2 regions of the Chryseobacterium salivictor genome follow, and region 2 is predicted to be linked to the other one. Evidence: riboswitches for the same ligand, from Rfam matches in the RefSeq annotation. Region 2 holds a riboswitch; the other holds the start of a gene.
The links. Region 2 has a riboswitch for S-adenosylmethionine ahead of NBC122_RS02430 (alpha/beta fold hydrolase). Riboswitches for the same ligand answer to the same signal wherever they lie in the genome.
Positions count from the first base shown of each region.

Region 1: linked by a shared signal. The riboswitch ahead of NBC122_RS01655 (O-acetylhomoserine aminocarboxypropyltransferase/cysteine synthase family protein) and the one ahead of NBC122_RS02430 (alpha/beta fold hydrolase) in region 2 are both predicted to bind S-adenosylmethionine.

Region 1 is NZ_CP037954.1:329,792-344,765, reverse strand. It holds gene rimO (30S ribosomal protein S12 methylthiotransferase RimO) at 1-1,030, shown strand, start outside; gene NBC122_RS01695 (septal ring lytic transglycosylase RlpA family protein) at 1,374-1,751, shown strand; rRNA gene NBC122_RS01690 (16S ribosomal RNA) at 3,169-4,685, shown strand; tRNA gene NBC122_RS01685 (tRNA-Ile) at 4,897-4,970, shown strand; tRNA gene NBC122_RS01680 (tRNA-Ala) at 5,064-5,137, shown strand; rRNA gene NBC122_RS01675 (23S ribosomal RNA) at 5,505-8,267, shown strand; rRNA gene rrf (5S ribosomal RNA) at 8,441-8,548, shown strand; gene NBC122_RS01665 (IS256 family transposase) at 8,684-9,904, shown strand; gene NBC122_RS01655 (O-acetylhomoserine aminocarboxypropyltransferase/cysteine synthase family protein) at 10,275-11,570, opposite strand; SAM riboswitch class I at 11,704-11,809, opposite strand; gene NBC122_RS01650 (dodecin family protein) at 12,202-12,399, shown strand; gene NBC122_RS01645 (hypothetical protein) at 12,485-13,051, opposite strand; gene panC (pantoate--beta-alanine ligase) at 13,224-14,072, opposite strand; gene NBC122_RS01635 (glycogen/starch synthase) at 14,269-14,974, shown strand, end outside.
Region 2 is NZ_CP037954.1:511,917-526,890, reverse strand. It holds gene NBC122_RS02445 (DUF58 domain-containing protein) at 1-814, shown strand, start outside; gene NBC122_RS02440 (OsmC family protein) at 996-1,424, shown strand; gene NBC122_RS02435 (MGH1-like glycoside hydrolase domain-containing protein) at 1,869-4,490, opposite strand; SAM riboswitch class I at 4,607-4,710, shown strand; gene NBC122_RS02430 (alpha/beta fold hydrolase) at 4,764-5,714, shown strand; gene NBC122_RS02425 (ACT domain-containing protein) at 5,704-7,242, shown strand; gene NBC122_RS02420 (homocysteine S-methyltransferase family protein) at 7,270-8,280, shown strand; gene metH (methionine synthase) at 8,354-11,014, shown strand; gene metF (methylenetetrahydrofolate reductase [NAD(P)H]) at 11,172-12,128, shown strand; gene NBC122_RS02405 (SDR family oxidoreductase) at 12,343-13,131, opposite strand; gene NBC122_RS02400 (3-phosphoshikimate 1-carboxyvinyltransferase) at 13,141-14,370, opposite strand; gene NBC122_RS02395 (nucleotide pyrophosphohydrolase) at 14,412-14,738, opposite strand; gene NBC122_RS02390 (hypothetical protein) at 14,765-14,974, opposite strand, start outside.

The DNA.
Region 1 (14,974 bases), 180 kb from region 2:
ATACAAACCGGATTTAATAAGAGAAATCCCGGATGTTGATCAATATTTCGGTACCCGTGATTTACCTTTATTATTAAAACATTTGGGCGCCGATTACAAACACGAACTGGTGGGCGAGAGAATGGTGACCACGCCAAGACATTACGCTTATTTGAAGATTTCTGAAGGATGTGACCGCCCCTGTTCTTTCTGCGCGATTCCTTTAATGAGAGGAAAAAATATTTCAACACCAATTGAAAACTTAGTGGTTGAAGCAGAAAAATTAGCGAAAAAGGGAGTTAAAGAACTCATTTTAATTGCGCAGGATTTAACTTATTATGGTTTAGATTTATATAAGAAAAGAGCCTTGGGCGATTTGCTTTTGCGTTTGGTAACAGTAGAAGGAATTGAATGGATCCGTTTGCATTACGCGTTCCCAACTGGTTTCCCCGAAGATGTTTTAGAGATCATTAAAAACGAACCGAAAGTTTGTAACTACATCGATATCCCGTTACAACACATCAATTCTGATTTGTTGAAAGCCATGAAACGTGGAACTTCTCACGAAAAAACCAATGCATTGTTGGATAAATTCAGAGAAAAAGTTCCCAATATGGCGATCAGAACAACTCTGATTGTCGGTTTCCCTGGCGAAACAGAAGAGAGATTTCAGGAGATGAAAGAGTGGGTTAGGGAACAGAGATTCGACCGATTAGGTTGCTTTACCTATTCCCATGAAGAAAATACGACCGCTTACGTTCTGGAGGACGACGTTCCACAGGAAGTAAAGGAAGCAAGAGTTGAAGAAATTATGGAATTGCAGTCACAGATTTCCTGGGAGAAAAATCAGGAAAGAATCGGGAAAGTGTACCGGTGTATTTTTGACCGTAAAGAAGGAAATTATTTCGTGGGAAGAACAGAGTTCGATTCTCCGGATGTTGACAATACCGTTTTGGTTCCGGCAGAAAATACCTATTTGTCCATCGGTGAATTTGCCGATATCAAAATTACTTCCGCAGAAGAGTTTGATTTGTACGGAGAATTAGTTTAAGATATTGCAATATTTGGTCATTTTTTTGACAATTGTGTAAAGGTAATTAGTGAAAAAATACTTCTGGATTTTCCGGAAGTATTTTTTATTTAATGATCTGTCGTTCAGTTGATTGTAACTAACTAAGTCTGGTCGCTATGTAATGATTAGTTAATATTGTTAACATTTAAACCTATTTTTTAACACAATTTAACATAGTTTGTAGATCACTGGTATTAAAGGGAATGCGGGAGTTGTTAACAAAAATTTAACAATTCGTTAAGACTGTTTAACTGTCGGAGTGTTGTATAAGTCAATTTCGGGATAAATTTGCAGAGTCAAAACCCATAAAAATAAATTCAAAATGATGAAAAGAGGAATACTCCTAATCATAATGATGATTTCAACACTCGGCCTGTTTTCTTTTAAAACAACTGCCGAAGATGCTAAAAAAACAAGTTTTGCATCGTTTTACCACGATAAGTTTAATGGTAAAAAAACAGCAAGCGGGGAAGTTTTCAGTAATGAAAAATTAACTGCCGCCAACAGAACGCTTCCTTTCGGGACAATGGTAAAAGTTACCAACCTGAGATCAGGAAAAAGTGTAATTGTAGAAATAAATGACCGCGGTCCTTTTCATTCTTCAAGAGCACTCGATCTTTCTAAGGCAGCGTACCAATCAATCGGCGATCCTAGAAAAGGAACAATGCCCGTTGAATACGAAATTATCGAAGTCGATTAACATTAACTTTTACGTTAAAAACAACCAAAGCCGTCTCATAGGAGTCGGCTTTTTTATTGGGAAAAACTGAGCCGCCTCTCCTTAAACTAGGCACAAAACTTCATGAGAAAAATTAAATGGGTTCGGTGCGGAATAAAACCGCGCCCTTCAAACGCCTGTTAACCGGATTCTATTGCACCCAACCCTATACCAACTTGTAGTGTATGCTGACTGTATGCTGACTCGTAAGGTATGAAGGTGGCTTTATAATGAAAAGATTGCAATCTGACCAGAAATGATATGACTTGTTTTTTCTTAAAAATAGAAAAGAACGGATCAGAATATTCTGTGCTGGTAAATTGAAAGACTTCCGCAATAAACTCTAGTAAACATAATTAATAGTGTGCAAAGCGATTTGTCATTGAACAAAAATAATAAAAGTATATGACTATGCATAAATTTCATTTAAACCAATTTTTTAAATTTTATCTGAAATTTTTGCAGGATGAGTAAAACGGTATATCATAGAGATATTTTGATACAGATCCTTAATATTGGCTTTCTCATATAGTATTACGTGTTTTTAAAAGAAGTACACTCTAATTTTGAAATAAGGTCAGCGATAGCTAGTCGGATAATGTCCACAACTAAATCAGAACCTTCCAATCAGCGTCCAGAGTAATATTATCCCTGAAGAATTCCCCTCATAAGAAGAAATCTTACACGGAAATTTACTTTATGATTAAAATGGATGCAGAAAAATAAGGTACGCTTTTTTGAGATTTTTCGGAAACCCTCTTATATAGATGAACTATTTTCCAATATCTGCAGTTTTTCCTGTCCAAACCCCCGCTCCTGTCCGTAGTTTGAGTGCTGTTTTTCTATAGATCCAGTCCCTTGCGGTATTTTGACATAAAGTGGATAACTCCAAATATTTTGTATTTTACTATTAATTAATAAGTTGCAATATTAGTTATTCACATTTCCTAATTAGTCCCAAAATAAGTTGCGGGATACAGATAGTAGAACTACATTTGCACCACTCTAATAAACAGAGTAGCGAAGTAGACAGAGCAGGTAATGTAGAAAGGGTAGGAGGGTTAGATTTCTTTTATTTAATTTTAAAAAAGCTTGTGGATTAACAAAAACTTCTTATCTTTGCAATCCCAAATCGAAAGAGTATGGGAGCGAAGGAGAAGCGGATTGGATGGGTATGAGGAGAGATTATTGGTTACTTAAAAAACTTTTAAATTTCTTTCAAAAACATTTGGTCATTAATAAAAAACGTTATACTTTTGCACTCGCAATTCGGAACCAACGACAGAAAGAGTTTCCGGATATACGCGAAAAGAACAATAGATCATTGACATACAAATAACAACCAAAAAAGTAAGGAAAAACTAAAGCGGTAATAACTTTGAGTGAGTCAGACAAACATACAATGGAGAGTTTGATCCTGGCTCAGGATGAACGCTAGCGGGAGGCCTAACACATGCAAGCCGAGCGGTATTTATTCTTCGGAATAGAGAGAGCGGCGTACGGGTGCGTAACACGTGTGCAACCTACCTTTATCAGGGGAATAGCCTTTCGAAAGGAAGATTAATACTCCATAATATATTAGATGGCATCATTTAATATTGAAAACTCCGGTGGATAGAGATGGGCACGCGCAAGATTAGATAGTTGGTGAGGTAACGGCTCACCAAGTCGATGATCTTTAGGGGTCCTGAGAGGGAGATCCCCCACACTGGTACTGAGACACGGACCAGACTCCTACGGGAGGCAGCAGTGAGGAATATTGGACAATGGGTGAGAGCCTGATCCAGCCATCCCGCGTGAAGGATGACGGTCCTACGGATTGTAAACTTCTTTTGTACAGGGATAAACCTATCTACGTGTAGATAGCTGAAGGTACTGTACGAATAAGCACCGGCTAACTCCGTGCCAGCAGCCGCGGTAATACGGAGGGTGCAAGCGTTATCCGGATTTATTGGGTTTAAAGGGTCCGCAGGCGGGCCGATAAGTCAGTGGTGAAATCTCATAGCTTAACTATGAAACTGCCGTTGATACTGTCGGTCTTGAGTAAATTAGAGGTAGCTGGAATAAGTAGTGTAGCGGTGAAATGCATAGATATTACTTAGAACACCAATTGCGAAGGCAGGTTACCATAATTTAACTGACGCTGAGGGACGAAAGCGTGGGGAGCGAACAGGATTAGATACCCTGGTAGTCCACGCCGTAAACGATGCTAACTCGTTTTTGGGGCGCAAGTCTCAGAGACCAAGCGAAAGTGATAAGTTAGCCACCTGGGGAGTACGTTCGCAAGAATGAAACTCAAAGGAATTGACGGGGGCCCGCACAAGCGGTGGATTATGTGGTTTAATTCGATGATACGCGAGGAACCTTACCAAGACTTAAATGGGAAATGACCGGTTTAGAAATAGACCTTTCGCAAGACATTTTTCAAGGTGCTGCATGGTTGTCGTCAGCTCGTGCCGTGAGGTGTTAGGTTAAGTCCTGCAACGAGCGCAACCCCTGTCACTAGTTGCTAACATTTAGTTGAGGACTCTAGTGAGACTGCCTACGCAAGTAGAGAGGAAGGTGGGGATGACGTCAAATCATCACGGCCCTTACGTCTTGGGCCACACACGTAATACAATGGCCGGTACAGAGGGCAGCTACACAGCGATGTGATGCAAATCTCGAAAGCCGGTCTCAGTTCGGATTGGAGTCTGCAACTCGACTCTATGAAGCTGGAATCGCTAGTAATCGCGCATCAGCCATGGCGCGGTGAATACGTTCCCGGGCCTTGTACACACCGCCCGTCAAGCCATGGAAGTCTGGGGTACCTGAAGTCGGTGACCGTAAAAGGAGCTGCCTAGGGTAAAACAGGTAACTAGGGCTAAGTCGTAACAAGGTAGCCGTACCGGAAGGTGCGGCTGGAACATCTCATTTTTGAGACTCTCCGTTAGGAGAGTATAAACAAACAACACGATACGCAAGTATCAGAGCACTTGCTCAAAGTTAGCTTCAGTTTTTTCTTATTTGGACGGTTGATTATTTAAAAATATACCCACTAGGATTAGTAATCAGGGAAAGAGATAGAGTATGAGGGAGGAATTAAGTAAAAACATTACTAATTACCCATCACCCATTACTCATTGAGAGTCTCGTAGCTCAGCTGGTTAGAGCGCTACACTGATAATGTAGAGGTCGGCAGTTCGAGCCTGCCCGAGACTACTAATTGCGAGTACAGGAGTTGTAAAATAGATGAGTTGTAGAGTAGCAGTACTCAAAGACTCAATTACTGATCACTCACCTACTCAGACTAGCGGGGAATTAGCTCAGTTGGCTAGAGCGCCTGCCTTGCACGCAGGAGGTCAAGGGTTCGACTCCCTTATTCTCCACGATACTATAGCAATATAGTGAGAATAGTTACAGAGATGTAACGAAACGCTTCAAAAAGAAGCAAGCACAGAAGATATTTACAATATAGAATTAAGAATGATGCCAGAGGAGGCAGAATAGACATAATAGAATGTTTATTATAAGGAGCGATACCTTAATTATTCACGTATTAAGCGTTTAGTTTAAAAGTTACGGAAAGAGCCAAAAACAATTTCTGTTCATTAGACGATTAATAAGATACAAGATCATTGACATTAACGATAAGAACATCACAAAGAGAAAACCGAGCACTTTCGAGTGCCGAGTTTAAATAAAACTAGTCTAACAGCAATGTTAGACAAAAAACTGAACTAATATATTATTAGGAAAGAAATCGTTAAGGGCGTATGGCGGATGCCTAGGCTTTCAGAGGCGACGAAGGACGTGGTAAGCTGCGAAAAGCTGCGGGGATCGGCACACACGAATTGATCCGCAGATGTCCGAATGGGGCAACCCGGCTGGTTGAAGACCAGTCACTCTAATTTATTAGAGAGCAAACCCGGAGAACTGAAACATCTAAGTACCCGGAGGAAAAGAAATCGAAGAGATTCCGTAAGTAGTGGCGAGCGAACGCGGATTAGCCCAAAAGTCTTTATATGTTTAGAAGAATGTTCTGGAAAGAACAGCCATAGACGGTGATAGCCCGGTATTTAAAAGGCATACATAGATGATAAATGAGTAGGGCGGGACACGTGAAATCCTGTCTGAATATGGGGGGACCATCCTCCAAGGCTAAATACTCCTGAAAGACCGATAGTGAACAAGTACTGTGAAGGAAAGGTGAAAAGCACTTCGAATAGAAGGGTGAAAGAGAACCTGAAACCGTACGCCTACAAGCGGTCGGAGCCCACAAGTTGGGTGACGGCGTGCCTTTTGCATAATGAGCCTACGAGTTAATTTTACTAGCGAGCTTAAGTACTTCAGGTACGGAGGCGGAGCGAAAGCGAGTCTGAATAGGGCGCTTAGTTAGTAGTATTAGACGCGAAACCTTGTGATCTACCCATGGGCAGGTTGAAGCTTTGGTAACACAAAGTGGAGGACCGAACCGGTTGACGTTGAAAAGTCTTCGGATGACTTGTGGGTAGGGGTGAAAGGCCAATCAAACTGGGAGATAGCTCGTACTCCCCGAAATGCATTTAGGTGCAGCGTTGCGACAAGTTTATTAGAGGTAGAGCTACTGATTGGATGCGGGGGAGTCAAATCCTACCAATTCCTGACAAACTCCGAATGCTAATAAATGTTTCGCAGCAGTGAGGGCATGGGTGCTAAGGTCCATGTCCGAGAGGGAAAGAACCCGGACCAACAGCTAAGGTCCCCAAATCTATACTAAGTTGAAATAACGCGGTTGAACTGCATTGACAGCTAGGATGTTGGCTTGGAAGCAGCCATTCATTTAAAGAGTGCGTAACAGCTCACTAGTCGAGCGGTTCGGCATGGATAATAATCGGGCATAAGTATAGTACCGAAGCTATGGATTTATAATTTTTGAATTATATCTGGTAGGGGAGCATTCTGTTTGCGCCGAAGCAGTGTCGTGAGATGTTGTGGAGCGGACAGAAAAGAAAATGTAGGCATAAGTAACGATAAAGGGGGCGAGAAACCCCCTCACCGAAAGACTAAGGTTTCCTCAGCCATGCTAATCAGCTGAGGGTTAGTCGGGACCTAACGCGAACCCGAAAGGGGAAGTGGATGGATAATGGGTTAATATTCCCATACTTGCTCACACTAAAAAGGGGACGGAGTGCCGTACTTACTGGAGACTGACGGAATAGTCAAGACCTAGCCTTCGGGCGAAGTTGTTGTAGGGAAAGTGCTTCCAAGAAAAGCCGAAGTGAAGCAACTCGTACCAAAACCGACACAGGTAGTCGAGGAGAGAATCCTAAGGTGCTAGAGTGAATCATGGTTAAGGAACTAGGCAAAATAGTCTCGTAACTTCGGAAGAAGGGACGCCAGCAGCAATGCTGGCCTCAGTAAAGAGGCCCAGGCGACTGTTTATCAAAAACACAGGACTCTGCTAAATCGAAAGATGCTGTATAGGGTCTGACACCTGCCCGGTGCTGGAAGGTTAAGGAAGGTTGTTAGGGTAACCGAAGCAATTAACTGAAGCCCCAGTAAACGGCGGCCGTAACTATAACGGTCCTAAGGTAGCGAAATTCCTTGTCGGGTAAGTTCCGACCTGCACGAATGGTGTAACGATCTGGGCACTGTCTCAACCATGAGCTCTGTGAAATTGTAGTCTCGGTGAAGATGCCGAGTACCCGCAATGGGACGAAAAGACCCTGTGAACCTTTACTATAACTTCGTATTGACTTTGAATAAACAATGTGTAGGATAGGTGGGAGACTTTGAAGCTGGCACGCTAGTGTCGGTGGAGTCAACGTTGAAATACCACCCTTTGTTTATTTGGAGCCTAACTTCTTAACGGAAGGACATTGCGTGGTGGGTAGTTTGACTGGGGTGGTCGCCTCCAAAAGAGTAACGGAGGCTTTCAAAGGTACCCTCAGCACGCTTGGTAACCGTGCGTAGAGTGTAATGGCATAAGGGTGCTTGACTGTGAGACCTACAAGTCGATCAGGTGCGAAAGCAGGACATAGTGATCCGGTGGTTCCGTATGGAAGGGCCATCGCTCATAGGATAAAAGGTACTCCGGGGATAACAGGCTAGTCTCCCCCAAGAGCTCATATCGACGGGGAGGTTCGGCACCTCGATGTCGGCTCGTCACATCCTGGGGCTGGAGAAGGTCCCAAGGGTTGGGCTGTTCGCCCATTAAAGTGGCACGCGAGCTGGGTTCAGAACGTCGTGAGACAGTTCGGTCTCTATCTATTGCGGGCGTTAGATGTTTGAGAGGGCTTGAATCTAGTACGAGAGGACCGATTTGAACAAACCTCTGGTGTATCAGTTGTTCCGCCAGGAGCACCGCTGAGTAGCTACGTTTGGAAAGGATAAGCACTGAAAGCATATAAGTGCGAAACCTGCCTCAAGATGAGACATCTTTTAAGGGTCGTTGGAGATGACAACGTTGATAGGCTATAGGTGTAAAGGCAGTAATGTCATAGCCGAGTAGTACTAATTACCCGTAGATTTATTGCCTAATTAAGGTACTTGGAAGTGCAACAAGGTTTGCTCTTTGTGAACGTTTTTATCGATTTTTTAGTTAGACTAAAAGATGATAGACGGATAGATGATAGACCACGGTCTACCACCTAGCATCTATAACCTACTAATATACATATACTGTACAACCTTTTGTACAAAACAACCTTTAGGGTGGTTTTAGCAGAGGGGCTCACCTGTTCCCATTCCGAACACAGAAGTTAAGCCCTCTAGCGCCGATGGTACTGCTAACGCGGGAGAGTAGGTCGCCGCCAGTTTTTTTAAAGCTCATCAATTTATTTTGATGGGCTTTTTTTTGTGACCTGAAATCAGAGAAAATACTGAAATAAAAAAGAAAAGGATCAGTTTCAAAACTTGGGGACTAAGCAAAAAGTTGATACTGTACTAAAAAAGTGTGTAAAGTAAAAAGTTGTATTTTTAAATTACAACAAATAAATGTACAGACTTATGAACTTTACACAGAACAAATTTCGGATTTATTATTAAATGTCGCAAATTCTGAAAATGGGAGCAACTTATTGATGCAATTAACCTTAAATGCTTTTATGAAAAGTGAAAGACATCTTCATCAGCAGGAGAATGAAGGAGACTATGGCAATGGATACCGGGAGAGAAAAGCCAGGGGATTTGGCAAAGAGATGATTTTAAAAGTACCAAGAACAAGAAATGGTACATTTTATCCAGTTTTATTAAATGTACTTCGCAACGAAGATGAAGAACGCCGCAAATTAATTTTCAGTTTATATCGTCGTGGCTTAACCACGGAGCAGGTTAGCGATGTATACGAAGAGATTTATGGCAAAGAATACAGCAAACAGCAGATTAGTTATCTGATGAAAGATAGTCGTGAGGAAGTTGATATTTGGCTAAAACGAAAATTAGAATCACATTATTTGGTACTTTATATTGATGCTACTTTTGTACATACACGAAGAGACAAATCAGTTAGTAAAGAAGGTTATTACACGATTTTGGGGATCAAAGAAGACGGATCAAGAGAAGTTCTGAGTATTGTCAATCATCCAACAGAAGGTGCTACATTGTGGCAAATGGAACTGGAATCCCTAAAAGAAAGAGGTGTACAAAGTGTTGGATTAATTGCCTCAGATGGTTTGACTTCAATTGAGAATGCGATTGCAGAATCCTTTCCCAATGCTTCACATCAGCTTTGTGTGGTGCATATCAAACGGAATATATTAGCAGTTTTTCCACGTACAAAAAGACTGGAAATTGGTAAAGAACTACTGGAAACATTTGCTATTGAAACAAAAAGTATCACTGCTGTAGAAGCATTTAAAAATTTGTGTAGTTTTGTAGAGAAGTACCAAAAAAGTTATTCAAGTTTGAAATCGTTCTCAAACGAGCGAAACATCGCTTATTTTACCTACTTAAATTATCCACCCTCGATCCAGCGAAGGATTTATACAACGAACTGGATCGAGCGCTTGAACAGGGATTACAAAAGGGTTTTGAAAATGCGTGGAGCGATGTCTAGTCCAGAATCAATACTTTTTTTAATGGGTTCTGTTGCGATGGAAAAAGAATATAAATCTTACAGTTATCCAGTAACAACGTTTCGAGAAATAGAGGAACTTAAAAAAAAGCAAACATAGAAGTAGCGGTTTGATTTAGAAATATGGATAACTTTTTTACGCTTCGCTTAAAGTTACCCACATTTCTAAACCAAATCAACAACAACGACAACATTTTTTTTACACACTCTTTAAGACACTACCAAAATATTTTGTAGTCTGAATAGAAAAAACGCCCGATCTCTGACTCCTCTGAAGTTGCTTCTGAATTTTTTAATTTTTTGCGTTGAAAGATTCTGCGGATGCATTTGTACTTCGATGATTGAAGTAGTTTTACAAGGAAACTTGAGAAAAATAAAATGGCTAAATTTCCTCTGTTAGATTATAAACTAAATATTTATTAAATAAAAAAAGAGTGAAATTATTCACTCTTTTCTTTTAACTTTAATAATTAAATGATCGAAAAACCTGATTCCAAATCAGCGATAATATCGTCAATATGTTCGATTCCCACACTCAATCTTATTTGACCTGGGCGAATGCCTGCTTTTTCTTGTTCGGCTTCAGAAAGTTGTTCGTGAGTCGTTGATGACGGATTGATAATCAAAGTTTTCGAATCTCCAACATTCGCAACGTGACTGATCAGGGATAAATGATTAATGAATTTCACAGCGGATTCTTTTCCTCCTTTAATATCAAAACTAAGCACGCCGCCAAAACCTTTTTTTAAATATTTTTTGGCATTTTCATGATCCGGAAAACTCGATAATCCCGGATATAGTACCTTTTCTACTTTAGGATGATCTTCCAAATAGTCAGCGATGGTTTGCGCATTGCTCACCGTTCTTTCTAAGCGAAGCGACAATGTTTCTAAACCCTGCAACAAAAGAAAAGAATTGAAAGGAGAAATCACAGGGCCGAAATCACGCATACCTTCAACTCTGGCTTTAATGATGAATGCGATATTTCCAAACTGAGAATCTACCCCAAAAACATCTGAAAATACCAAGCCGTGATAACTTTCAGAAGGTTCGGATAATTGCGGAAATTTTCCGTTACCCCAATCGAAATTTCCACCATCAATAATGATTCCGCCTATAGAAGTTCCGTGCCCACCAATCCATTTGGTAGCAGATTCTACCACGATATTCGCACCATGCTTCAGGGGCTGAAAAAGATAACCGCCAGCACCAAAAGTATTATCGACAATTAATGGGATACCGTGTTTTTTGGCAACTTCCGCAATTGCCTCAAAATCCGGGATATTTAAACTTGGATTTCCAATGGTTTCCAAATAAATGGCTTTCGTATTTTCGTCAATCAACCGGTCGAAATTTTCTGGGTCATTATTATCTGCGAAGCGCGTTTCTATCCCTAATTTTTTAAAGGAGACTTTGAACTGGTTATAACTTCCGCCGTATAAATAGGGAGAACTCACGAAATTGTCGCCGTTTTGCAGGATGTTGGTCAATGCTAAAAACTGTGCGGCATGTCCCGAACTTGTTGCCAAAGCTGCGATACCGCCGTGCAAAGCAGCCATTCTTTTTTCGAAAACATCGGTGGTTGGATTCATCAGTCGCGTATAGATATTTCCGAATTCTTTTAACCCAAAAAGATTAGCTGCATGATCTGCATCATTAAAAGTATAGCAGGCGGTTTGATAGAGCGGAACAGCTCGTGAGTTGGTGGTTGGATCTACGGTTTGACCGGCGTGAACCTGTAAAGTTTCAAATTTTAAATTGCTCATATTTTAATTAATTTGTTTTAAATTTTGCAACTTATCCTTTGAAAATACTTGTCGAAAGAGCATAAAAAAAGCTCTTTCGACAAATCAAAAGAGCTTAATATATAGAAATTCTATTTTCTAAATTTTAATATCTGACTTATCTTTCCCGCGCTGGCGAGTTGAATTTTGCACCTTATTTATTTCTAAACAGGTTGCCAAAGTTTCATAGGGTCAATTCCCTCCACTTTTCTGAATAAGTTGCGATGTTTTAAAGAACGTTTAAGACTGCAAATCTATATAAATATTTTGAATCTCCAAAAAATGCCAGTTACATTTTACGTTTTTTTTTTAAACTATTGATTTATAAGTAGATTTAAATAGTAACAGTATTTTTTTATGATTTCGCTTTATTTAAAAAATAGGTATTGTTATTTTATCGTTTAAGCTCAAATTTTGGAGTTGATAATCGCAGATTTCAGAATGACTGGTTCAGATTTGATCATTAATTTTTCTGTTTTTGTATGGGATTTTTATCTGAGCACCTAATGATTAGATTAAAATTTATTCCTTAATGTATTGTATTAAAGTTTGTTAAATCTTCTTTGGTTTGAAATGTTTAAATTAAATTTAGGGTAACCTAAAAACACCTGTTATGATTGTAAAAGTACTTGAAGTAATTGCTACTTCAGAAATTAGTTTCGATGACGCTGTGAGAAATGCCGTAAAAGAAGTTTCGAGAACCATAAAAAACATCGACAGCGTTTATGTAAAAGATATGAAATGCCATGTGAAAGATGGTGAAATTTCAACTTACGGATGCGTTTGTAAGGTTTCTTTCAGGGTTGAATAATCAGCTATTCGGCAATAAAAAACATCCATTTTGTAGACTCAAAATGGATGTTTTTTATACTGGATTTATGATTTAGCGATTGATTTTAATTTTTTGTTCCCCAAGGCGCGCCTGGTGTTTCAATCGTTTTAGTCAAATCAAATCGTACGGTGAACAAACGGTCGCTTCCGACTCTGCGAAGGTTATAAGTGAAACTTTCACCATCAATGGTGAACCACCAAATATTGGTAGCTGCTTTCGGCAACATCTGGGTGGTATGTGCATCAGCAGGAAACATTTGAAGGTTCTCCAGACCTACATTTGAACTTGTGCCACCATATTGCGTTACTTTTTCTTCGGTTCCGTCGGGATTTCGGTGGTCGTGTTTTAAACTTAAAATTTTATCGGGATTCATATGCAGGACCCACGTTCGGGATTTATCGTCACCTACGAAAAAAGGAATTTTGATCTCTTTTTTTTCACATGACCGAACGTGCATTATGAGTTTTTTGCCGGTAAATCCGTCGCCTTCAGCACCTCCGGAAATTATTTCACCTTCATACGCTTTTCCGCAATGTGCTGCTAATTGTGTCCAGAATTTTTCGGAATTTGTTTTTTCCTGCGCCAGAAAATTGACGGGAAGCAGGAGTGCAAGATAGAGCAGTGCTTTCATGTTTTCGTTTTTGATAAGAGGTTAATTAATAAAAAGTTAAACATACAAAAAATCCCCTTAAGATGGATACCCAGGGGAATTTATGAAAAGTATTTATAGGTTGTCATTTATTTTTCAAATATTCGGAGTTGAGCATCAATATAAGTACACTCTTTTTTAGGTTTCAAAGAATTTAATCCAAATGCAAATTGTCAATTAACCGCACTGTACCAACATTTACGACGATAAACGCGCGGTACTTTTTATCTTTATAAAAGAAATCGGTTTGTTTTAAAGTTTTTTCATCGGCGATTTCAAAATATTCTAAAGTCATTCCGCGCTGGTCATCAAAAATATCTTTCACGCGTTTATTTATTTCAGGAACGGTAATGACCCGGAACCAGTCATTTACTTTTAACAAAGTATCGTGAATCACTTTGGCTGCATCTCTTTGAACAGGGGTTAGTCTTTCATTTCGAGAACTCATGGCGAGCCCATTTGCTTCCCGATAAATTGGTGCACCGTGGATTTTCACAGGAAGGTGTAGCTGGTCGACCAGCTTTTCGATAATAGCCAATTGTTGATAATCTTTTTCCCCGAAATAAGCATTGTTGGGTTTTACCTGTCTTAACAGTTCTTCTACTACTGTTCCTACTCCATCAAAATGTCCGGGACGAAACTTACCTTCCATTTCATTTTCCAGACCATCGAAATCATAGGATTTACTTTTTAGTCCGTCTGGATAGAGATCGGCAACTTCTGGCAGATATAAGGCATCAACAATTCCGGTGTTTTTCAGCAGCGCAATATCCCGTTCGGTATCACGCGGGTATTTGGTTAAATCATCAGGATTATTGAATTGAGTAGGATTCACGAAAATGGAGGAAATAACCAGATCGTTTTCTGCGGCGGCTATTTTGTATAGTGAAAGATGGCCTTCGTGTAATGCACCCATTGTTGGAGCAAAACCGATTTTTTTGCCCATTTCTTTCTGTCTTTCGACGTAATCTATAAGTGTTTTTTTGTCTCTGAAAATTTCCATAATTAATTAGATTATCCTTGTAAAAATAACAATTTCCCGCAAACGGGCAGGTAAATTTTTATGATTTTTTTAGAATACTGTCATTTTTTTTGGGTAATAATCTTAATTAATGTTAATTAAAAATTATTACATTAAAATTTCGTAAATTTGCCTTGTAGAATATTCTGCCCAAAAATTTAGAAGAAAGTTAGAATTTATGCCGAACCAAAAGATTTTATATGTAACCACGGAGATGTCTCCTTATCAGGAAGATAACAATATGGCGACAATGGTGAGTAAAATGGCACTCAAAATGCACCAAGACGGAAATGATGTGAGAGTGTTTATGCCAAAATTTGGCCAGATCAGCGAAAGAAAATTTCAATTGCATGAGGTAATTCGTCTATCCGGAATGAATATTATTATTAATGATTTGGATCAACCCCTGATTATTAAGGTAGCATCCTTACCGGGAGAGAGATTGCAGGTTTATTTCATCGACAATGAAGAGTATTTCAAGAGAAAACAATTCTACATCGACGATAAAGGACAGCCTTTCACCGATAATGATGAACGTGCGATTTTCTTTGCCAGAGGAGTGATCGAAACCATCAAAAAGCTTAACTGGGTGCCCGATGTGATTCACCTGAATGGATGGATGGCCTCATTTATACCGGTTTATTTAAAGACTTTTTACAAAAATGATTCTTATTTTAATGATTCAAAAATAGTGCTTTCTGTTTATAATGAGGATAACATGGCATTATCTGAATCTGTAGAAGAAAAAATGAAGTTCGACAATATAACCGGACTAAAAGCGTTTAAAAATCCAAGTTTTCAGAGTTTCGTTATCGAAAGTATCGATATGGTTGATTTAGTAATAAAAGGTGATGAATTCCTTGAAGAGGATCTTAACAAAGCTT
Region 2 (14,974 bases):
AAAATATGAATTGATGGCGCTTCAAAACGAATTTCTTTTGGGTGGAATTAAAAAAATCCGCAAACTGGGTCACACGATGGAATTTGAACAAATCAAAGAATATGTGCCCGGTGATGACGTAAGAACGATTAACTGGAAGGCGACTTCGAAAAGAAATCAATTGATGGTCAATCAGTTTCAGGACGAGAAATCGCAACGGATTTTCATGTTGATCGATAATGGCAGAACGATGCAAATGCCTTTTAATGGATTAAGTTTACTCGATTATTCGATTAATGCAACGATGGCTTTAAGTCACATTATCCTGAAAAAAAATGACCGTGCCGGAATGATGACTTTCTCCAAAAAAACAGAACATAAAGTGGCTGCCGACAATAAATCAGGACAGTTGAAAAAGATTTCGGAAGCGCTTTATAATATTCAAACTAATTTTTTCGAAAGTGATTTCAGCAGATTGTATCAGGATGTAAAATATACAGTGGGACAAAGAAGTTTGATTTTACTTTTTACTAATTTTGAAACTTTGGACGCGGTAAACCGACAAATGAAATATCTCCGCGGAATTGCAAAAAACCATTTGTTGGTGATTATTTTCTTTAAAAATGCTGAACTTCAGAGTTTAATCAATACGAATCCGGAAAATATTCAGGAAGTCTATGATGAGATCATCGCCGAAAAATTCGAGTACGAAAAGAAATTAATTATTCAGGAACTTCGGAAATACGGGATTTACACGGTTTATACTTTGCCGGAAAATTTGAATATTGAAGTCATCAATAAATATCTGGAAATTAAAGCGAGAGGAATTTTATAATTTCTTTAAACATGATATATTTTACCGCAAAAGAGACAAAAGTTTCAGTGTGAAAAACGAGCAAATCAAAGAATGCAAAAGTTATGGTCTGCAATTTTTTTTAGTTTTTAAAAATGAGAAACTGGCTTTTGTGTACTGGCTTTTTTATAGAAATCCAATAAAGTTTTAATAAATTTGAGATATGAAAATTACCCTAAATAGAATCAACGATGATTACTTGTTTGAATGCACCAATTCGTTGGGCAACAAAATTCTTTTAGACAATACGTCGCAATCTGAAGGAACGAAAGGCGTTTCTCCCATGGAAACTCTTTTGATGGCTGTTGCCGGTTGCAGCGGAATCGACATGGTTTCAATCCTGAAAAAGCAAAGACAGGAAATTACCAAATTTTCTGCAGAAGTGGTTGGTGAAAGGATTCAGGTTGACGAAGCAAAACCGTTTAAAACCATTTTGGTTACATTTTTTGTTGACGGAAATATAGATCCGAAAAAAGCCGAACGAGCCGCTGCATTATCTTTCGAAAAATACTGTTCGGTTTCTAAAACCCTGGAACCGAATGTGACGGTGAATTACGAGGTTTTCGTGAATGGTGAGAAAGTAGGAATATAGTAAAAATTTTAAATAAAAAAATGAATAAAAAGATATTTTATTATGTCGCGTGTATATATTTATTAGTTAAAGGTGTTGCTGCATTACGAAAAATAATATTTATTAAAGATAGTATAATCATAAGCAGTTCAACTGAATCAATGGCTTATAAAATCGGATATGTATCAGGAATTGTTGCCGAAATTATCATTTGTCTTACTTTAGTAATATTTATTTTTCAGAATTTTATAATGAAAAAATCCTTGACCGAACGGAAATCCATTGAACAGATTTAAAAATTTGTAGAAACTGATCAATCACATTTAAAAATAATAGAAGCCGTCTCATAACTATATGAAACGGCTTCTTTTATGGTTTTCTCACGGACTCCTGTTCGAGCATAGGGTTCAAATATTAGAATCTCTGAGGGTTAGTTGGAGTATTGAGACACTTTCTTCATAATTCTTACCTCGGCCGCGAACCCATTCTCGGCTGTATCAATTTTGCAATCGTCGCCGTCCAGCCGGTTTGGTGAGATGCACCAATTCCTTCGCCCGTATCACCGTTGAAATATTCGTGAAACATAATGTAGTTTTTGAAAAATTCATTGTGGTTCAACAGATCATTTCCGCCATTGAAAGGCCTGTTCCCGTTTTCATCTTTACTGAAAATCGAGTAGAGTCTTTTGCTCAAGTCGGTAGCGATAAAATCGAGATTCCGGCTTTTTCCGCTGTTGGTAGGATATTCGATCTGTAAACTGTCGCCATAATAATAATGGAAACGCTGTAAACTCTCTACAATCAGAAAATTAATTGGGAACCAAATGGGGCCGCGCCAGTTGCTGTTACCCCCGAACATGCTGCTATCACTTTCTGCCGGAGTATATTTCACTTTGAAATCTTTGCCATCGACGGTGAAGAGATAGGGCTCATTTTCATAAATTTTCGACATCGAACGGATTCCGTAATCTGATAAGAATTCATTTTCATCAACCATTCGGCACAGAACTCTTTTCAGCCGGGTTTTTCGCAGAATGCTCATCAGGTGTTTTCCGCCTTTTCCTTCTACTTCCCAATGTGAAACCAAATCAGCCAAATGCGGTTTGTTTTTAAGAATCCACTGCATTCTATCCAGAAAATTAGGCAGTTTTTCCAGCATACTGTGTTCTACAATTTCTACGGCAAACAAAGGAATTAACCCAACAATACTTCTCAATTTTAAGGAAATAGAATCGCCATTGTTCAATTGCAGAAGGTCGTAGAAAAAACCGTCTTCGTCATTCCACAAACCATTTTTCGTTTCGCCGATATTTTCCATGGCTTCGGCGATATAGAGATAATGCTCGAAAAATTTAATCGCCATATCTTCATAAATCGGATTGTACTGTGCCAGTTCCATTGAAATCCGCATCATGTTCAGAGCAAACATCGCCATCCAACTCGTGCCGTCGGCTTGCTCTAAATGGTCGCCGTTTTTGAATTCCATATTACGGTCAAAAGCACCGATATTATCCAAGCCTAAAAATCCGCCGCCAAAAACATTGTTTCCTTTTTTATCTTTTCGGTTCACCCACCAGGTAAAATTCAATAATAATTTTTGAAAAACACTTTCCAGAAAAGGAACATCGGGTTTTCCGTTGATCATCTGGTCAATTTTAAAAACCCGGAAAGTGGACCACGCATGAACAGGCGGATTGACGTCGCTGAAATCCCACTCATAAGCCGGCAATTGTCCGTTCGGATGAATGTACCATTCTTTAGTGAGTAACCTTAATTGTTGTTTCGCAAAACCGGAATCCAGAATAGCAAAGGGGACACAATGAAACGCCAAATCCCACGTCGCAAACCACGGATATTCCCATTTGTCGGGCATCGAAATAATGTCCTTATTCTGCATGTGTTCCCATTCTTTATTTCTCACATGATGATGGAAATTTCTTGGGGCATTCAGTTTCGGCTCTCCTTTCAGCCATTTAGAGACATTATAATGGTAGAACTGTTTGTTCCATAATAGTCCTGCAAATGCCTGTCTTTGAATCATTTTTTCTTCTTCATCGGTAATTTCTTTTTGGATTCCTTGGTAGTATTCGTCGGCTTCTTTTTTTCTTAAACTAAAAACGTCGTCGAAGTCAAAGAAAGCATTTTTCATATCATGCGGACTCAACCGGAAATCGAAAGTTTTGCTTTCGCCGGCTTCAATTTCTGTATCGATTGCGAAACAGGCTTTAGTTCCGGTTTGGTCAGGATTTACAGCATTTCGGTCGTCATGAATTATAAAATTATTGATGCCGTCTTTATAGTATTTTGGTTCACTGCTCGCGCCATGAATTGTAGCCGGATTACTTTCGTTATTGCAAAAAAGAGCTTCTGTATTTTGATCCCGGGAATATAATTTGATGACGGGTAAAGACTCATGATGAATTTCAATGTCGCCGGTTGCCGAAGATTTTAGTTGAGGTTGATAATCTCCGAAGCCCCAGTTCCAGTTGTTTCTAAACCAGATTGTTGGTAAAATAACAAGCGGCGCTTTGTGACGGCTCCGGTTTACTGCCGTGACACGGATTAGATAATCATCATGATTTATTTTAGCATATTCAATGAAAAGATCAAAGTAATTATTGTCATTAAATATCCCGGTGTCGATCAACTCAAATTCCGGATCGTGCTTCGATCTCCTTGCGTTTTCTGCAATTAAATAGTCATAAGGAAATTCACTGACCGGATATTTATACACCATTTTCATGTAAGAATGGGTCGGTGTATTATCCAGATAATAGTAGAGTTCTTTTAAATCCTCGCCATGATTTCCTTCATGATTACTCAATCCAAAGAAACGTTCTTTGATCATTTTGTCTTTGCGGTTCCAAAATGAAAAAGCAAAACATAATCTTTGTTTAGAGTCACAGATTCCTGCGATTCCGTCCTCACTCCAGCGATAGGCTCTGCTGATGGCCTGGTTGTAAGTTGTATATCCCCAGGCATTTCCATCATTGCTGTAATCTTCCCGAACCGTTCCCCATTGTCTGTTGCTTACGTACGGTCCCCACGTTTTCCAGTTCTCATCGAGCATTCTTTCTTTCTCCGTCATCTTTCTAAAATAATTTCTGGTGCGAAATTAAGGAATAAAATAGATTCCTAAAATTTGTGAGATTATATTTTAATGCTTTCCTTTGCACCGAAATAAGTTCATTTACATATTTGAAAATGTTATTAAGAAAGGTGGAGAGATTAGACTCAATGAAACCTTGGCAACCCTTCGGAAACGGAGAAGGTGCTACATTCTATCCCGATTTGGGAAGAGATAACAGAATCCTATTTTACCTTTCTCAGGTAGCATTTTCAATTTTAATTTTAAGAAAAATTGAAAAATTCGCTACAACATCTCAAACTCAAAAATCATCATTTAGTATCAGGAAAAATCCTTGATATTGATTTATCGTATCAACTTTATGGTAAAGATTTACACGCTGCTCCAATTATTTTGGTCAATCATGCCTTAACCGGAAATTCGAATGTTGCCGGAGAAAACGGCTGGTGGAATTCTTTAATCGGAGAGCATAAAATTATTGATACCAATACTTTTTCTGTCATCTGTTTTAATATTCCCGGGAATGGTTTCGATGGAAATTTAATTGAAAATGAACAGGATTTTACACCAAAAGATATTGCGGCTATTTTCCTTAAAGGTTTATCATTTTTAAATATTTCCAGACTTCATACTTTGATTGGCGGATCCTTAGGCGGAGCGATTGGCTGGGAAATGTTGGCATTAAAACCCGACTTGGCAGAAAGTTTCATTCCGGTAGCCTGTGATTATAAAACCTCCGATTGGTTGCATGCGCAGTGCTTGGTTCAGCAATTCTTATTGAATCAAAATGATCAGCCTTTGCAAAAAGCCAGAATTCACGCCATGTTGTGTTACCGAACGCCGGCATCTTTAAATGAAAGATTTAAAAATGAAATTCATCCAGAAAAGCAGATTCTGAAATCCCACGACTGGCTCAGTTTCCACGGTGAAAAATTAAACGAGAGATTTAGTCTGAATGCCTATCGGTTGATGAATCATCTGCTGATGACCATTAATACAGATCAAAAGAAACTCAAAAAAATCAAAGCCAATATTCATCTCATCGCTGTCGATTCCGATTTGTTTTTCCCCGCTTTTGATATGCAAAAATGTTATCAGTTTTTACTCGAATCAAAATCAAATACTTTCTACCACGAAATAAAATCCATTCACGGGCACGACGCTTTTTTAATGGAATACGACCAACTTAATCAAATTTTAAATACCATCATTCATGAAAAATAAAACCGAAATAAAGATTTTAAAAAACAGATCCATCATCAAATTCGAAGGAAAAGATTTCTTAGGCGAAGTCGGTATCGACGGCAGAATCTTCAAAGCACTGACTTACGCAAGAATCAGCGTGGGCGTTATTTCCCAACAGGCAATAGAAAACGGCATTTCAGTTTTGGTGAACGAAAGTGATTCCGAAAAAGCAGTGAACTGTTTGATCGATGAATTTGAAAAAGAAAGAAAATCAGGAAAAGTAAGTCAGATTTTCAGCATTAATAATGTTTCTGTTTTAGGATTTGTTGCCCAAGATTTTAATAAGATCATGTCGGAACTGGCGAGGAATAATATTTTTCCTTTGATTCTGAATCAGATTGCGGCCGAAAACAGGATCAATATCGTGGTCACTTCTTTGCAGGACGAGAAAGCGAAAAACATCATCGAAGCCGAAATCAATTCAAAACCTAAAACGGTCCATTTAGCGGTGATCGGACATGGGAAAGTGGGATCGACGCTGATTGAGCAGGTTCTGCAAAATTCAAAAGAAATCAGGAATCGTAAAAATCTTGATTTAAAAATTATTGCAGTGGCAAATTCCAGAAAAATCGCCTTTAATAAAAAAGGGTTTAATGAAAACTGGGAACAGGACGTTTTAGTCGCGGAACATGAATCGAACATGGATTCCTTAATACAGTTTTCACAGGTTAATCAACTCGAAAACCTAATCGTAGTCGATAATACCGCAAGTGTCGATTTTGTGAAAAACTATACGCTTCTGGCAGAAAACGGCTTCGATCTGGTTTCATCCAACAAGATTTTCAACACTTTATCTATTTCTGAATACCGGGATTTCCGACGTGTTTTAAATAAGAGAAATAAAAAATATTTATATGAAACCAATGTTGGAGCAGGTTTACCTTTAATTGATACCATTAAATTACTGCATTTGTCGGGAGAAAATATTACCAGGATAAAAGGCGTTTTCTCCGGTTCTCTCAGTTATATTTTTAATAATTTTTCAGTTCGTGATGAGAAGTTTTCGACGGTTTTGAAAGAAGCAATGGAGCAAGGATTCACAGAGCCGGATCCCCGGGAAGATTTATCGGGAAATGATGTCGCCCGAAAATTATTAATTCTGGCCAGAGAGCTCGATTTAAGTAATGAATTTAGCGACATCAATGTTCAAAGTTTAATTGCGGAAAGTTTATTGAATCTCGATAGAAATGATTTCCTAAACAATTTAGATGTTTTGGATGCTCATTTTGATGAAGTGAAAAAGAATCAAAAAGAAAATCACGTTCTGCGTTTGGTAGGAGATTTACATGGTGATTTGCAACAAGAAAAAGGAGAACTCGATGTTCAGTTAATTTCAGTTCCTTCCAATTCTGCCCTCGGACAGTTAAAAGATTCAGATTCTATTTTTGAAATTTATACCGAAAGTTATGGTGAAAATCCGATCGTAATTATGGGTGCCGGAGCCGGAGCAAAAGTAACTGCCAGAGGTGTGTTCGGAGATATTCTGAGATTATCTGAAAATAAATAACCGTCATTTTAATTTTATTGGAAAAAAATGAAAAATACAGCAGCACTTTATAAAGTCTTAAATGAAAGAATCCTCGTCCTCGATGGGGCGATGGGAACGATGCTTCAACGCTATAAATTTTCAGAAGAAGATTACCGAGGTGAACGATTCAAAGATTGGGAATATTCTCTAAAAGGAAACAACGATTTACTTTCACTTACGCAACCTCACGCCATCGAAGAAGTTCACAGAAAGTATTTAGAAGCCGATGCTGATATTATTGAAACGAATACTTTTTCGGGAACTACCATCGCTATGGCTGATTACCACATGGAAGAATTGGTTTACGAACTCAATTATGAATCGGCAAAAATTGCGCGCAAAATTTGCGATGAGTTTACTTTAAAAAATCCTGATAAACCTAGATTTGTGGCAGGGTCCATGGGTCCGACCAATAAAACAGCGAGTTTAAGTCCGGATGTGAATGATCCGGGTTTTCGGGCGGTTACTTTTGATGAATTGCGACTGGCGTACAAATTACAGGCAGAAGCACTTCTAGACGGAGGTTCAGATATTCTTTTGGTCGAAACAATTTTCGATACTTTAAATGCGAAAGCAGCGCTTTTTGCGATTGATGAAATTCAGGAAGAAAGAAATATTAAAATTCCAATCATGGTTTCGGGAACGATTACTGACGCTTCGGGACGAACTTTGAGCGGACAGACCGCAGAAGCATTTTTAATTTCTGTTTCTCATTTAAATTTATTGAGTGTTGGATTAAACTGCGCTTTGGGAGCAAAACAATTAACGCCTTATTTGGAAACTTTATCCAAAAATTCCGACTTCTATATTTCTGCTTATCCCAATGCAGGATTACCCAATGCTTTCGGTCAATACGATGAAAGCCCGGAATTTATGGCAGAACAGATTCGCGAATATGCCGAAAAAGGTCTCATCAATATTATTGGCGGTTGCTGCGGAACAACACCTCCACATATCAAAGCCATCGCTGATTTGGTGAAGGATTACGTACCGCGTTTAAAAAATGTACCAGTTTAGTGATGTAACAATTTACCAATCATGGTCTTCATCGTTACATTGCTACACTTTTATATTGTTACATTAAAATATTATGAAATATCTAAAACTCTCAGGTCTCGAACCTTTAATTATAACGCCGGAATCCAATTTTATTAATGTTGGAGAACGAACCAATGTCGCTGGTTCTAAGAAATTTCTTCGACTCATTAAAGAAGGAAACTATTCAGAAGCACTTAATATTGCCCGCGATCAGGTGGATGGCGGCGCACAAATCCTCGATGTTAATTTTGATGATGGATTGCTCGACGGAAAAATGGCAATGGTGAAATTCCTGAATTTAATTGCTTCCGAACCGGATATTTCCCGGATTCCGATGATGATCGATTCCTCAAAATGGGAAATTCTGGAAGCCGGATTACAGGTCGTTCAGGGAAAATGTGTGGTGAATTCCATCAGTTTAAAAGAAGGAGAAAAGGAATTTATCAGCCATGCAAAGACGATAAAAAGATACGGCGCTGCAGTAATTGTAATGGCTTTCGACGAAAATGGACAAGCCGATAATTACGACCGAAGAATAGAAATTTGCAAACGATCCTACGATATTCTAGTGAACCAAGTGGGGTTTCCATCCGAGGATATTATTTTCGATCTCAATATTTTCCCCGTCGCAACGGGAATGGAAGAACACCGCAGAAACGCTTTGGATTTCATTGAGGCTACAAAATGGGTTCGAGGAAATTTGGCAAATGTTTCGGTGAGTGGAGGCGTTTCCAATGTTTCGTTTTCTTTCCGTGGAAATGATAATGTACGGGAAGCGATGCATTCCGTTTTTCTTTATCATGCAATCAGAGCCGGAATGAATATTGGAATTGTGAATCCATCGATGTTAGAAGTGTATGACGAAATTCCGAAAGAGTTGCTGGAGTTGGTAGAAGATGTGATGCTCGACAGAAGAGACGACGCAACCGAGCGACTTTTAGATTATTCCGAGCGGGTAAAATCTACTAAAAAAGAATTTGTAGAAGAATTAGAATGGCGGAAAGAACCATTACAAAATAGAATCACCCACGCTTTGGTAAAAGGAATTGATCGATTCATTATTGAAGACGTTGAAGAAGCAAGAATTATTTCTAAAAGACCTTTAGGTGTTATTGAAATTAATCTTATGAACGGAATGGGTGTTGTCGGCGATCTTTTCGGAAGCGGAAAAATGTTTTTGCCGCAAGTCGTAAAATCCGCGCGGGTAATGAAAAAAGCCGTTGCTTATTTGCAGCCTTTTATTGAAGCGGAAAAAGATGAAAAGCAAAAACCCAATGGCAAAATTTTGATGGCGACTGTAAAAGGCGATGTCCACGATATTGGAAAAAATATTGTGAGCGTAGTTTTAGGCTGCAACAATTATGAAATCATCGATTTGGGTGTCATGGTTCCGGCGGAGAAAATTATTCAGGCAGCGATTGACCACAATGTTGATGTGATCGGTTTGAGCGGATTGATTACACCGAGTTTAGACGAAATGGTTCACGTCGCGGAAGAACTGCAAAGAAAAAATCTGAATTTTCCATTGTTAATAGGTGGTGCCACCACTTCAAAAGCGCATACTGCCGTGAAAATCTTCCCCAAATATGGAAACACAGTTATTCATGTCAATGACGCTTCCCGGGCAGTGGGCGTAGTTTCGCAACTTTTGGATCATAATAATGAACAGTATAAAGCAGATTTAAAAGTTGATTATGAAGATTTCCGAGAGAAATTTTTGAACCGGCAAATTGAAAAAGAATATGTTTCTATCGAAGACGCCAGAAAACAAAAGTTCACGATCGACTGGAAAAACGAAGAACCCGTAAAACCTAAAACTTTAGGAATCTATATTATAGAAAATCAAGATTTAAGAGAATTATTAGATTTTATGGATTGGACTCCTTTTTTCAGAAGTTGGGAACTCCACGGGAAATTTCCTCAGATTTTAACTGATGAGTTTGTGGGTGAACAAGCAACCGAATTGTATAAAGAAGCCAAAGTTTTATTAAATAAAATTTTGGATGAAAAATTATTTACCGCGAAAGGGATTTTTGGAATTTTCCCGGCAAATTCAAACGAAGAGGATGATATTTTGCTTTATGATAAAGATGGAAATGAAATCTCACAATTCCGAACTTTAAGACAGCAACTGAAGAAATCTGCAGGGAAAAAATATTTGGCTTTAAGTGATTTTATCGCGCCGGAATCTTCCGGTAAAAAAGATTATGTGGGCGCTTTTGCGGTGACGACAGGATTTGGAACCGAAGAATTGGCGCAGAAATATTACGATGATGGCGACGATTATAATGCCATTATGGTTAAGGCATTAGCCGATCGTTTGGCAGAAGCGTTTGCCGAATTTCTGCATCATAAAGTTCGAACGGAATTCTGGGGTTATTCGAAAGATGAAAATTTAGAAAATGAGGATCTTATCGCAGAGAAATATTCAGGAATACGTCCGGCTCCCGGTTATCCTGCCTGTCCCGATCATTTGGAAAAAACCACGATCTGGAATTTATTAAAAGTAAAAGAAAATATCGGATTGGAATTGACTGAAAGTTTAGCCATGTTTCCAACAGCCGCAGTTTCGGGTTATTATTTCGCCAATCCGGAAGCTAAATATTTCGGCGTTGGAAAAATTAAAGAGGACCAGTTGAAAAATTATGCTGAAAGAAAAAGAATCGATTTGGAATTCGCAAGAAAATGGTTGAGTCCGAATCTTGCGGAATAATCGGGATATGCGTAAAGCGCTGTTAGAGCTTCAAGCTCTAACAGCGCTCTGGAACCGATGGGATTTGCATCCTTTTTTGCCAGCGTAAATCCTCGGTCATAAATAACACAAAAACAACTATGAGCAAATAGTGCTTCGCTTCTCTAACATTGACAAAATGAAAATTACAGAACATATCAATAACGCCAAAGGTAAAACCTTGTTTTCCATCGAAATTGTGCCGCCCACCAAAGGAACAGGTATCGAAGATCTCTATAAAAACATCGATCCTTTAATGGAATTCAAACCTCCATTCATCGACGTCACAACTTCGCGGGAAGAGTATATTTATCTCGATAAAGGCAACGGTTTGATGGAGCGGAAAATTACCAGAATGCGGCCGGGAACTTTGGGGATCTGCGCGGCAATTCAGCATAAATATAATGTAGATACCGTTCCGCACGTTTTGTGCGGCGGCTTTACTAAAGAGGAAACAGAGTATCTTTTGGTCGACTGTATGTATCTGGGAATCGAAAATATTATGGCTTTAAGAGGCGATGCGATGAAAGGACAACAGTATTTCGAACCAACCGAAGGCGGTCATAAAAATGCAGTGGATTTGGTTCGACAAATGAACGATTTGGGACGCGGGAAATATCTTCATGATGAAAAAATCTGTGACGGAAACAACAAATTCTGTATTGGCGTTGCGGGGTATCCCGAAAAACATATCGAAGCGCCGTCGATGAATTACGACTTAAAATGGCTGAAACAAAAAGTAGATGCCGGTGCGGATTATGTCGTTTCCCAGATGTTTTTCGATAATAAAAAATTTATTGATTTTGTAAAAAGTGCCCGGGAAATCGGCATTAATGTTCCGATTATTCCGGGAATTAAGCCCATTGCAACGAAGAAACAGCTGCAACTTTTGCCACAGGTTTTTAAAATTGATTTGCCGGAAGATTTGATTTCCGCCGTAGAGAATGCAAAGGATAATGCCGCTGTAAAGCAAATCGGAATCGAATGGACGATCAATCAATGTCGTGAATTATTGGATTTCGGTGTTCCGGTCTTGCATTTTTACTCGATGGGAAAAAGCGATAATATTAAAAAAATTGCTCGCGAACTTTTTTAATTAAAGATAAATAACGCAAAAAACCCACGTTCAAAAAAATTGAAACGTGGGTTTTTAAGACTGAATTATTGATTCAGGAAATTTCGGGATTTTATTAAATCCTGTTCCTTATTATTAGGTTTGGGCTTATTTTTATCAGTAAACTCTTTTATGTTCTTTACGGGGAAATCGGCTCAAAATCTTTTAGCCAGGACACTTTGATTTTTAATACAAATTAATCCATTTTGTTGTATTTCCTCATTAAATTCTCATAAAAGTTCTGCGGCAGAATCCATTTTAGCGGAATCCCAATCTTCTGTCCGAATTTCCCAAAATAAAAATGAGCTTTCCATGATTTTTTATTTAAAAGTTTTTCAATATACGCTGCGACTTCAAGTGGCTCTGTTCCATCGTCTACGTGAGAATTCATTAGAGAATATACTTTAGTAAAAGTAGATTGATACGGTTCAGAAACTTTGGTTTTTACTCTGTTTTCAGCAATATTTGTTTTAATGTCTCCTAAATGCAAAACACAAACCTGAATATTCCAGGGAGAAACTTCGTAGCGGATTGCTTCTGTCACTTTATCTAAAGCCGATTTTGAAGCCGAATAAAATCCACGGAACGGCAATCCCATTTCACTGCCGATACTGGAAATATTAATGATTTTTCCCAATTTTTGCGCCCGCATTGTCGGCAGCACAGCGGTCATCATCTGTACGGAACCAACTAAATTTAAGTTAAATAATTTCAGGATTTCCTCCTGTGAAGAATCTTCAACTGCGCCCACCATTCCCATTCCTGCATTATTGATGAGAATATCGATTCTGGATTCTGTTTTTAATATTTCGGCAATTGCATTCTGAACCTGAGTATTGTCTGTAATGTCGGTCGCAATTGTTTTGAAATAGGTAGAGTCCGCACTTTTTCTGCTCAGTCCGTAAACGGTATGTCCTTTCTTGCCGAGATAGTTAGCCAGGGTAAAACCAATTCCGGCAGAAGTTCCGGTGATAAGTATTGTCATTTTTGTAATTTAATATTGATCAAGAACCTGGGCGAAATCATCCCAAAACTGCGGATAGGATTTTTCGACCACTTGTTCATTTTCAATTGTTAGCGGCGTGATGAGGCAAAACGGTGCAAAACTCATGGCCATCCGGTGATCGTTATAGGTTTCAATCGAAATATTTTCATTCGCCTCAAAGAATTTTACCGAGTAAATGGAATCGTCGGTGATTTCAGAAATACAACCGATTTTGAAAAGTTCATTTTTTAAAGCGACCAGACGGTCGGTTTCTTTTACTTTTAAAGTTGATAATCCGGTGATTTCAAAAGGGATTTGTAATGCCGTTGCCGTGACACAAAGCGTTTGCGCAATGTCCGGGCAGTCATTCATGTCCAGAGAAATGTGTTCCGGAAAAACAAATGAACTTTCCGGCATTAGTGAAATCTTACTTTCCGAACCTTGAGAAATCGTGTTGACTCCGAAAAACTTCCAGTAAATTTCCTTGATTACAGAATCGCCCTGAAGCGAGTGTGGCCGGAAACTTTTAAGGTTAATGGACTTTCTGCCGATGGCCGCCAAAGAATAAAAATAGGAAGCAGAACTCCAGTCGCTTTCACAAATACATTTGATAATCTGCGAACTTTTATCGCTGTGAATATTTGGGAAAATCTGAATCACCTGGCCTTCCCATTGCGTTAAAATCCCAATGTTTCGAAGGATTTTTAAAGTCATTTCCAGATAAGGCCGCGATGTAATTTTTCCAACCAGATTAATTTCCAGGCCGTTTTCTAATTTCGATCCGATCAACATTAAGGAAGAAATAAACTGACTTGAAATATTCGCAGGAATTGCTACCGAACTTTTTTCCAGTTTTTTTCCGTTAATCTTTAATGGAGGAAAACCTTCTTTTTCTAGATAAGAAATATCGGCTCCCAAATCCCGTAAAGCATCGACCAGGAATTGAATCGGTCTCTCTTTCATCCGCTCAGATCCCGTCAAAACAGTCGTCTTTCCTTCCTGAATTGCAAAGTAGGAGGTGAGGAACCGCATCGCCGTTCCGGCATGATGAATGTCGACGAGGTCAGCATTGCTTTCCAGAGCTCTGTGTAAAAGTTGAGTGTCCTGAGAATTAGAAAGGTTTTCAATTTTCAGGTTTTTAAAAAGATAGCTTAAAATTAAAAGACGATTCGAAATACTTTTCGAACCGCTTATTTTAATCGTTTCATTGTCTTTTAAGGTTGATTTTTCCAGCCTCATATTGATACTTTTGTCTGATTAAATTCTGAATTTTTTGATTCTTATTTCAGTTTTTCGTTTTTCTGATGACGGTCTTTGTCGCGGTCAGTTTTAACTTTCATTTTCCTGTCAAACGCTTCCTGCAGGTTAGTTCCGGTTTGATTCGCCAGGCATAAAGTGACAAATAAAACATCCGCTAATTCTTCACCGAGATCTTTCACTTTATCAGATTCTTTTTCACTTTGTTCACCATATCTTCTGGCAATAATCCGCGCAACTTCACCCACTTCCTCAGTAAGCATCGCCATATTCGTAAGTTCGTTAAAATACCGGACGCCGATGGTTTTTATCCATTGATCGACTTCTTCCTGGAGTTTAATTATTTCCATATTTCTTTTATTTGGGCAGAACTGAATTATTGATAAGCGCCCATACTTGGATTGACCAATCGGGAAATTTTCACAATATCCAAAGGCGCCGTCGCAGCTGCCGCCATATTTCCTTTTCCTTTTGCAGGAGAATCAGCTTTCAGTCTCAGATTCATTTTTTGGGTAAAATAATTTTGGAATTTGGGATCTTGATTCTTAACCGAACCGGCATCCAAAGTATAATTTGCGGTACTTCC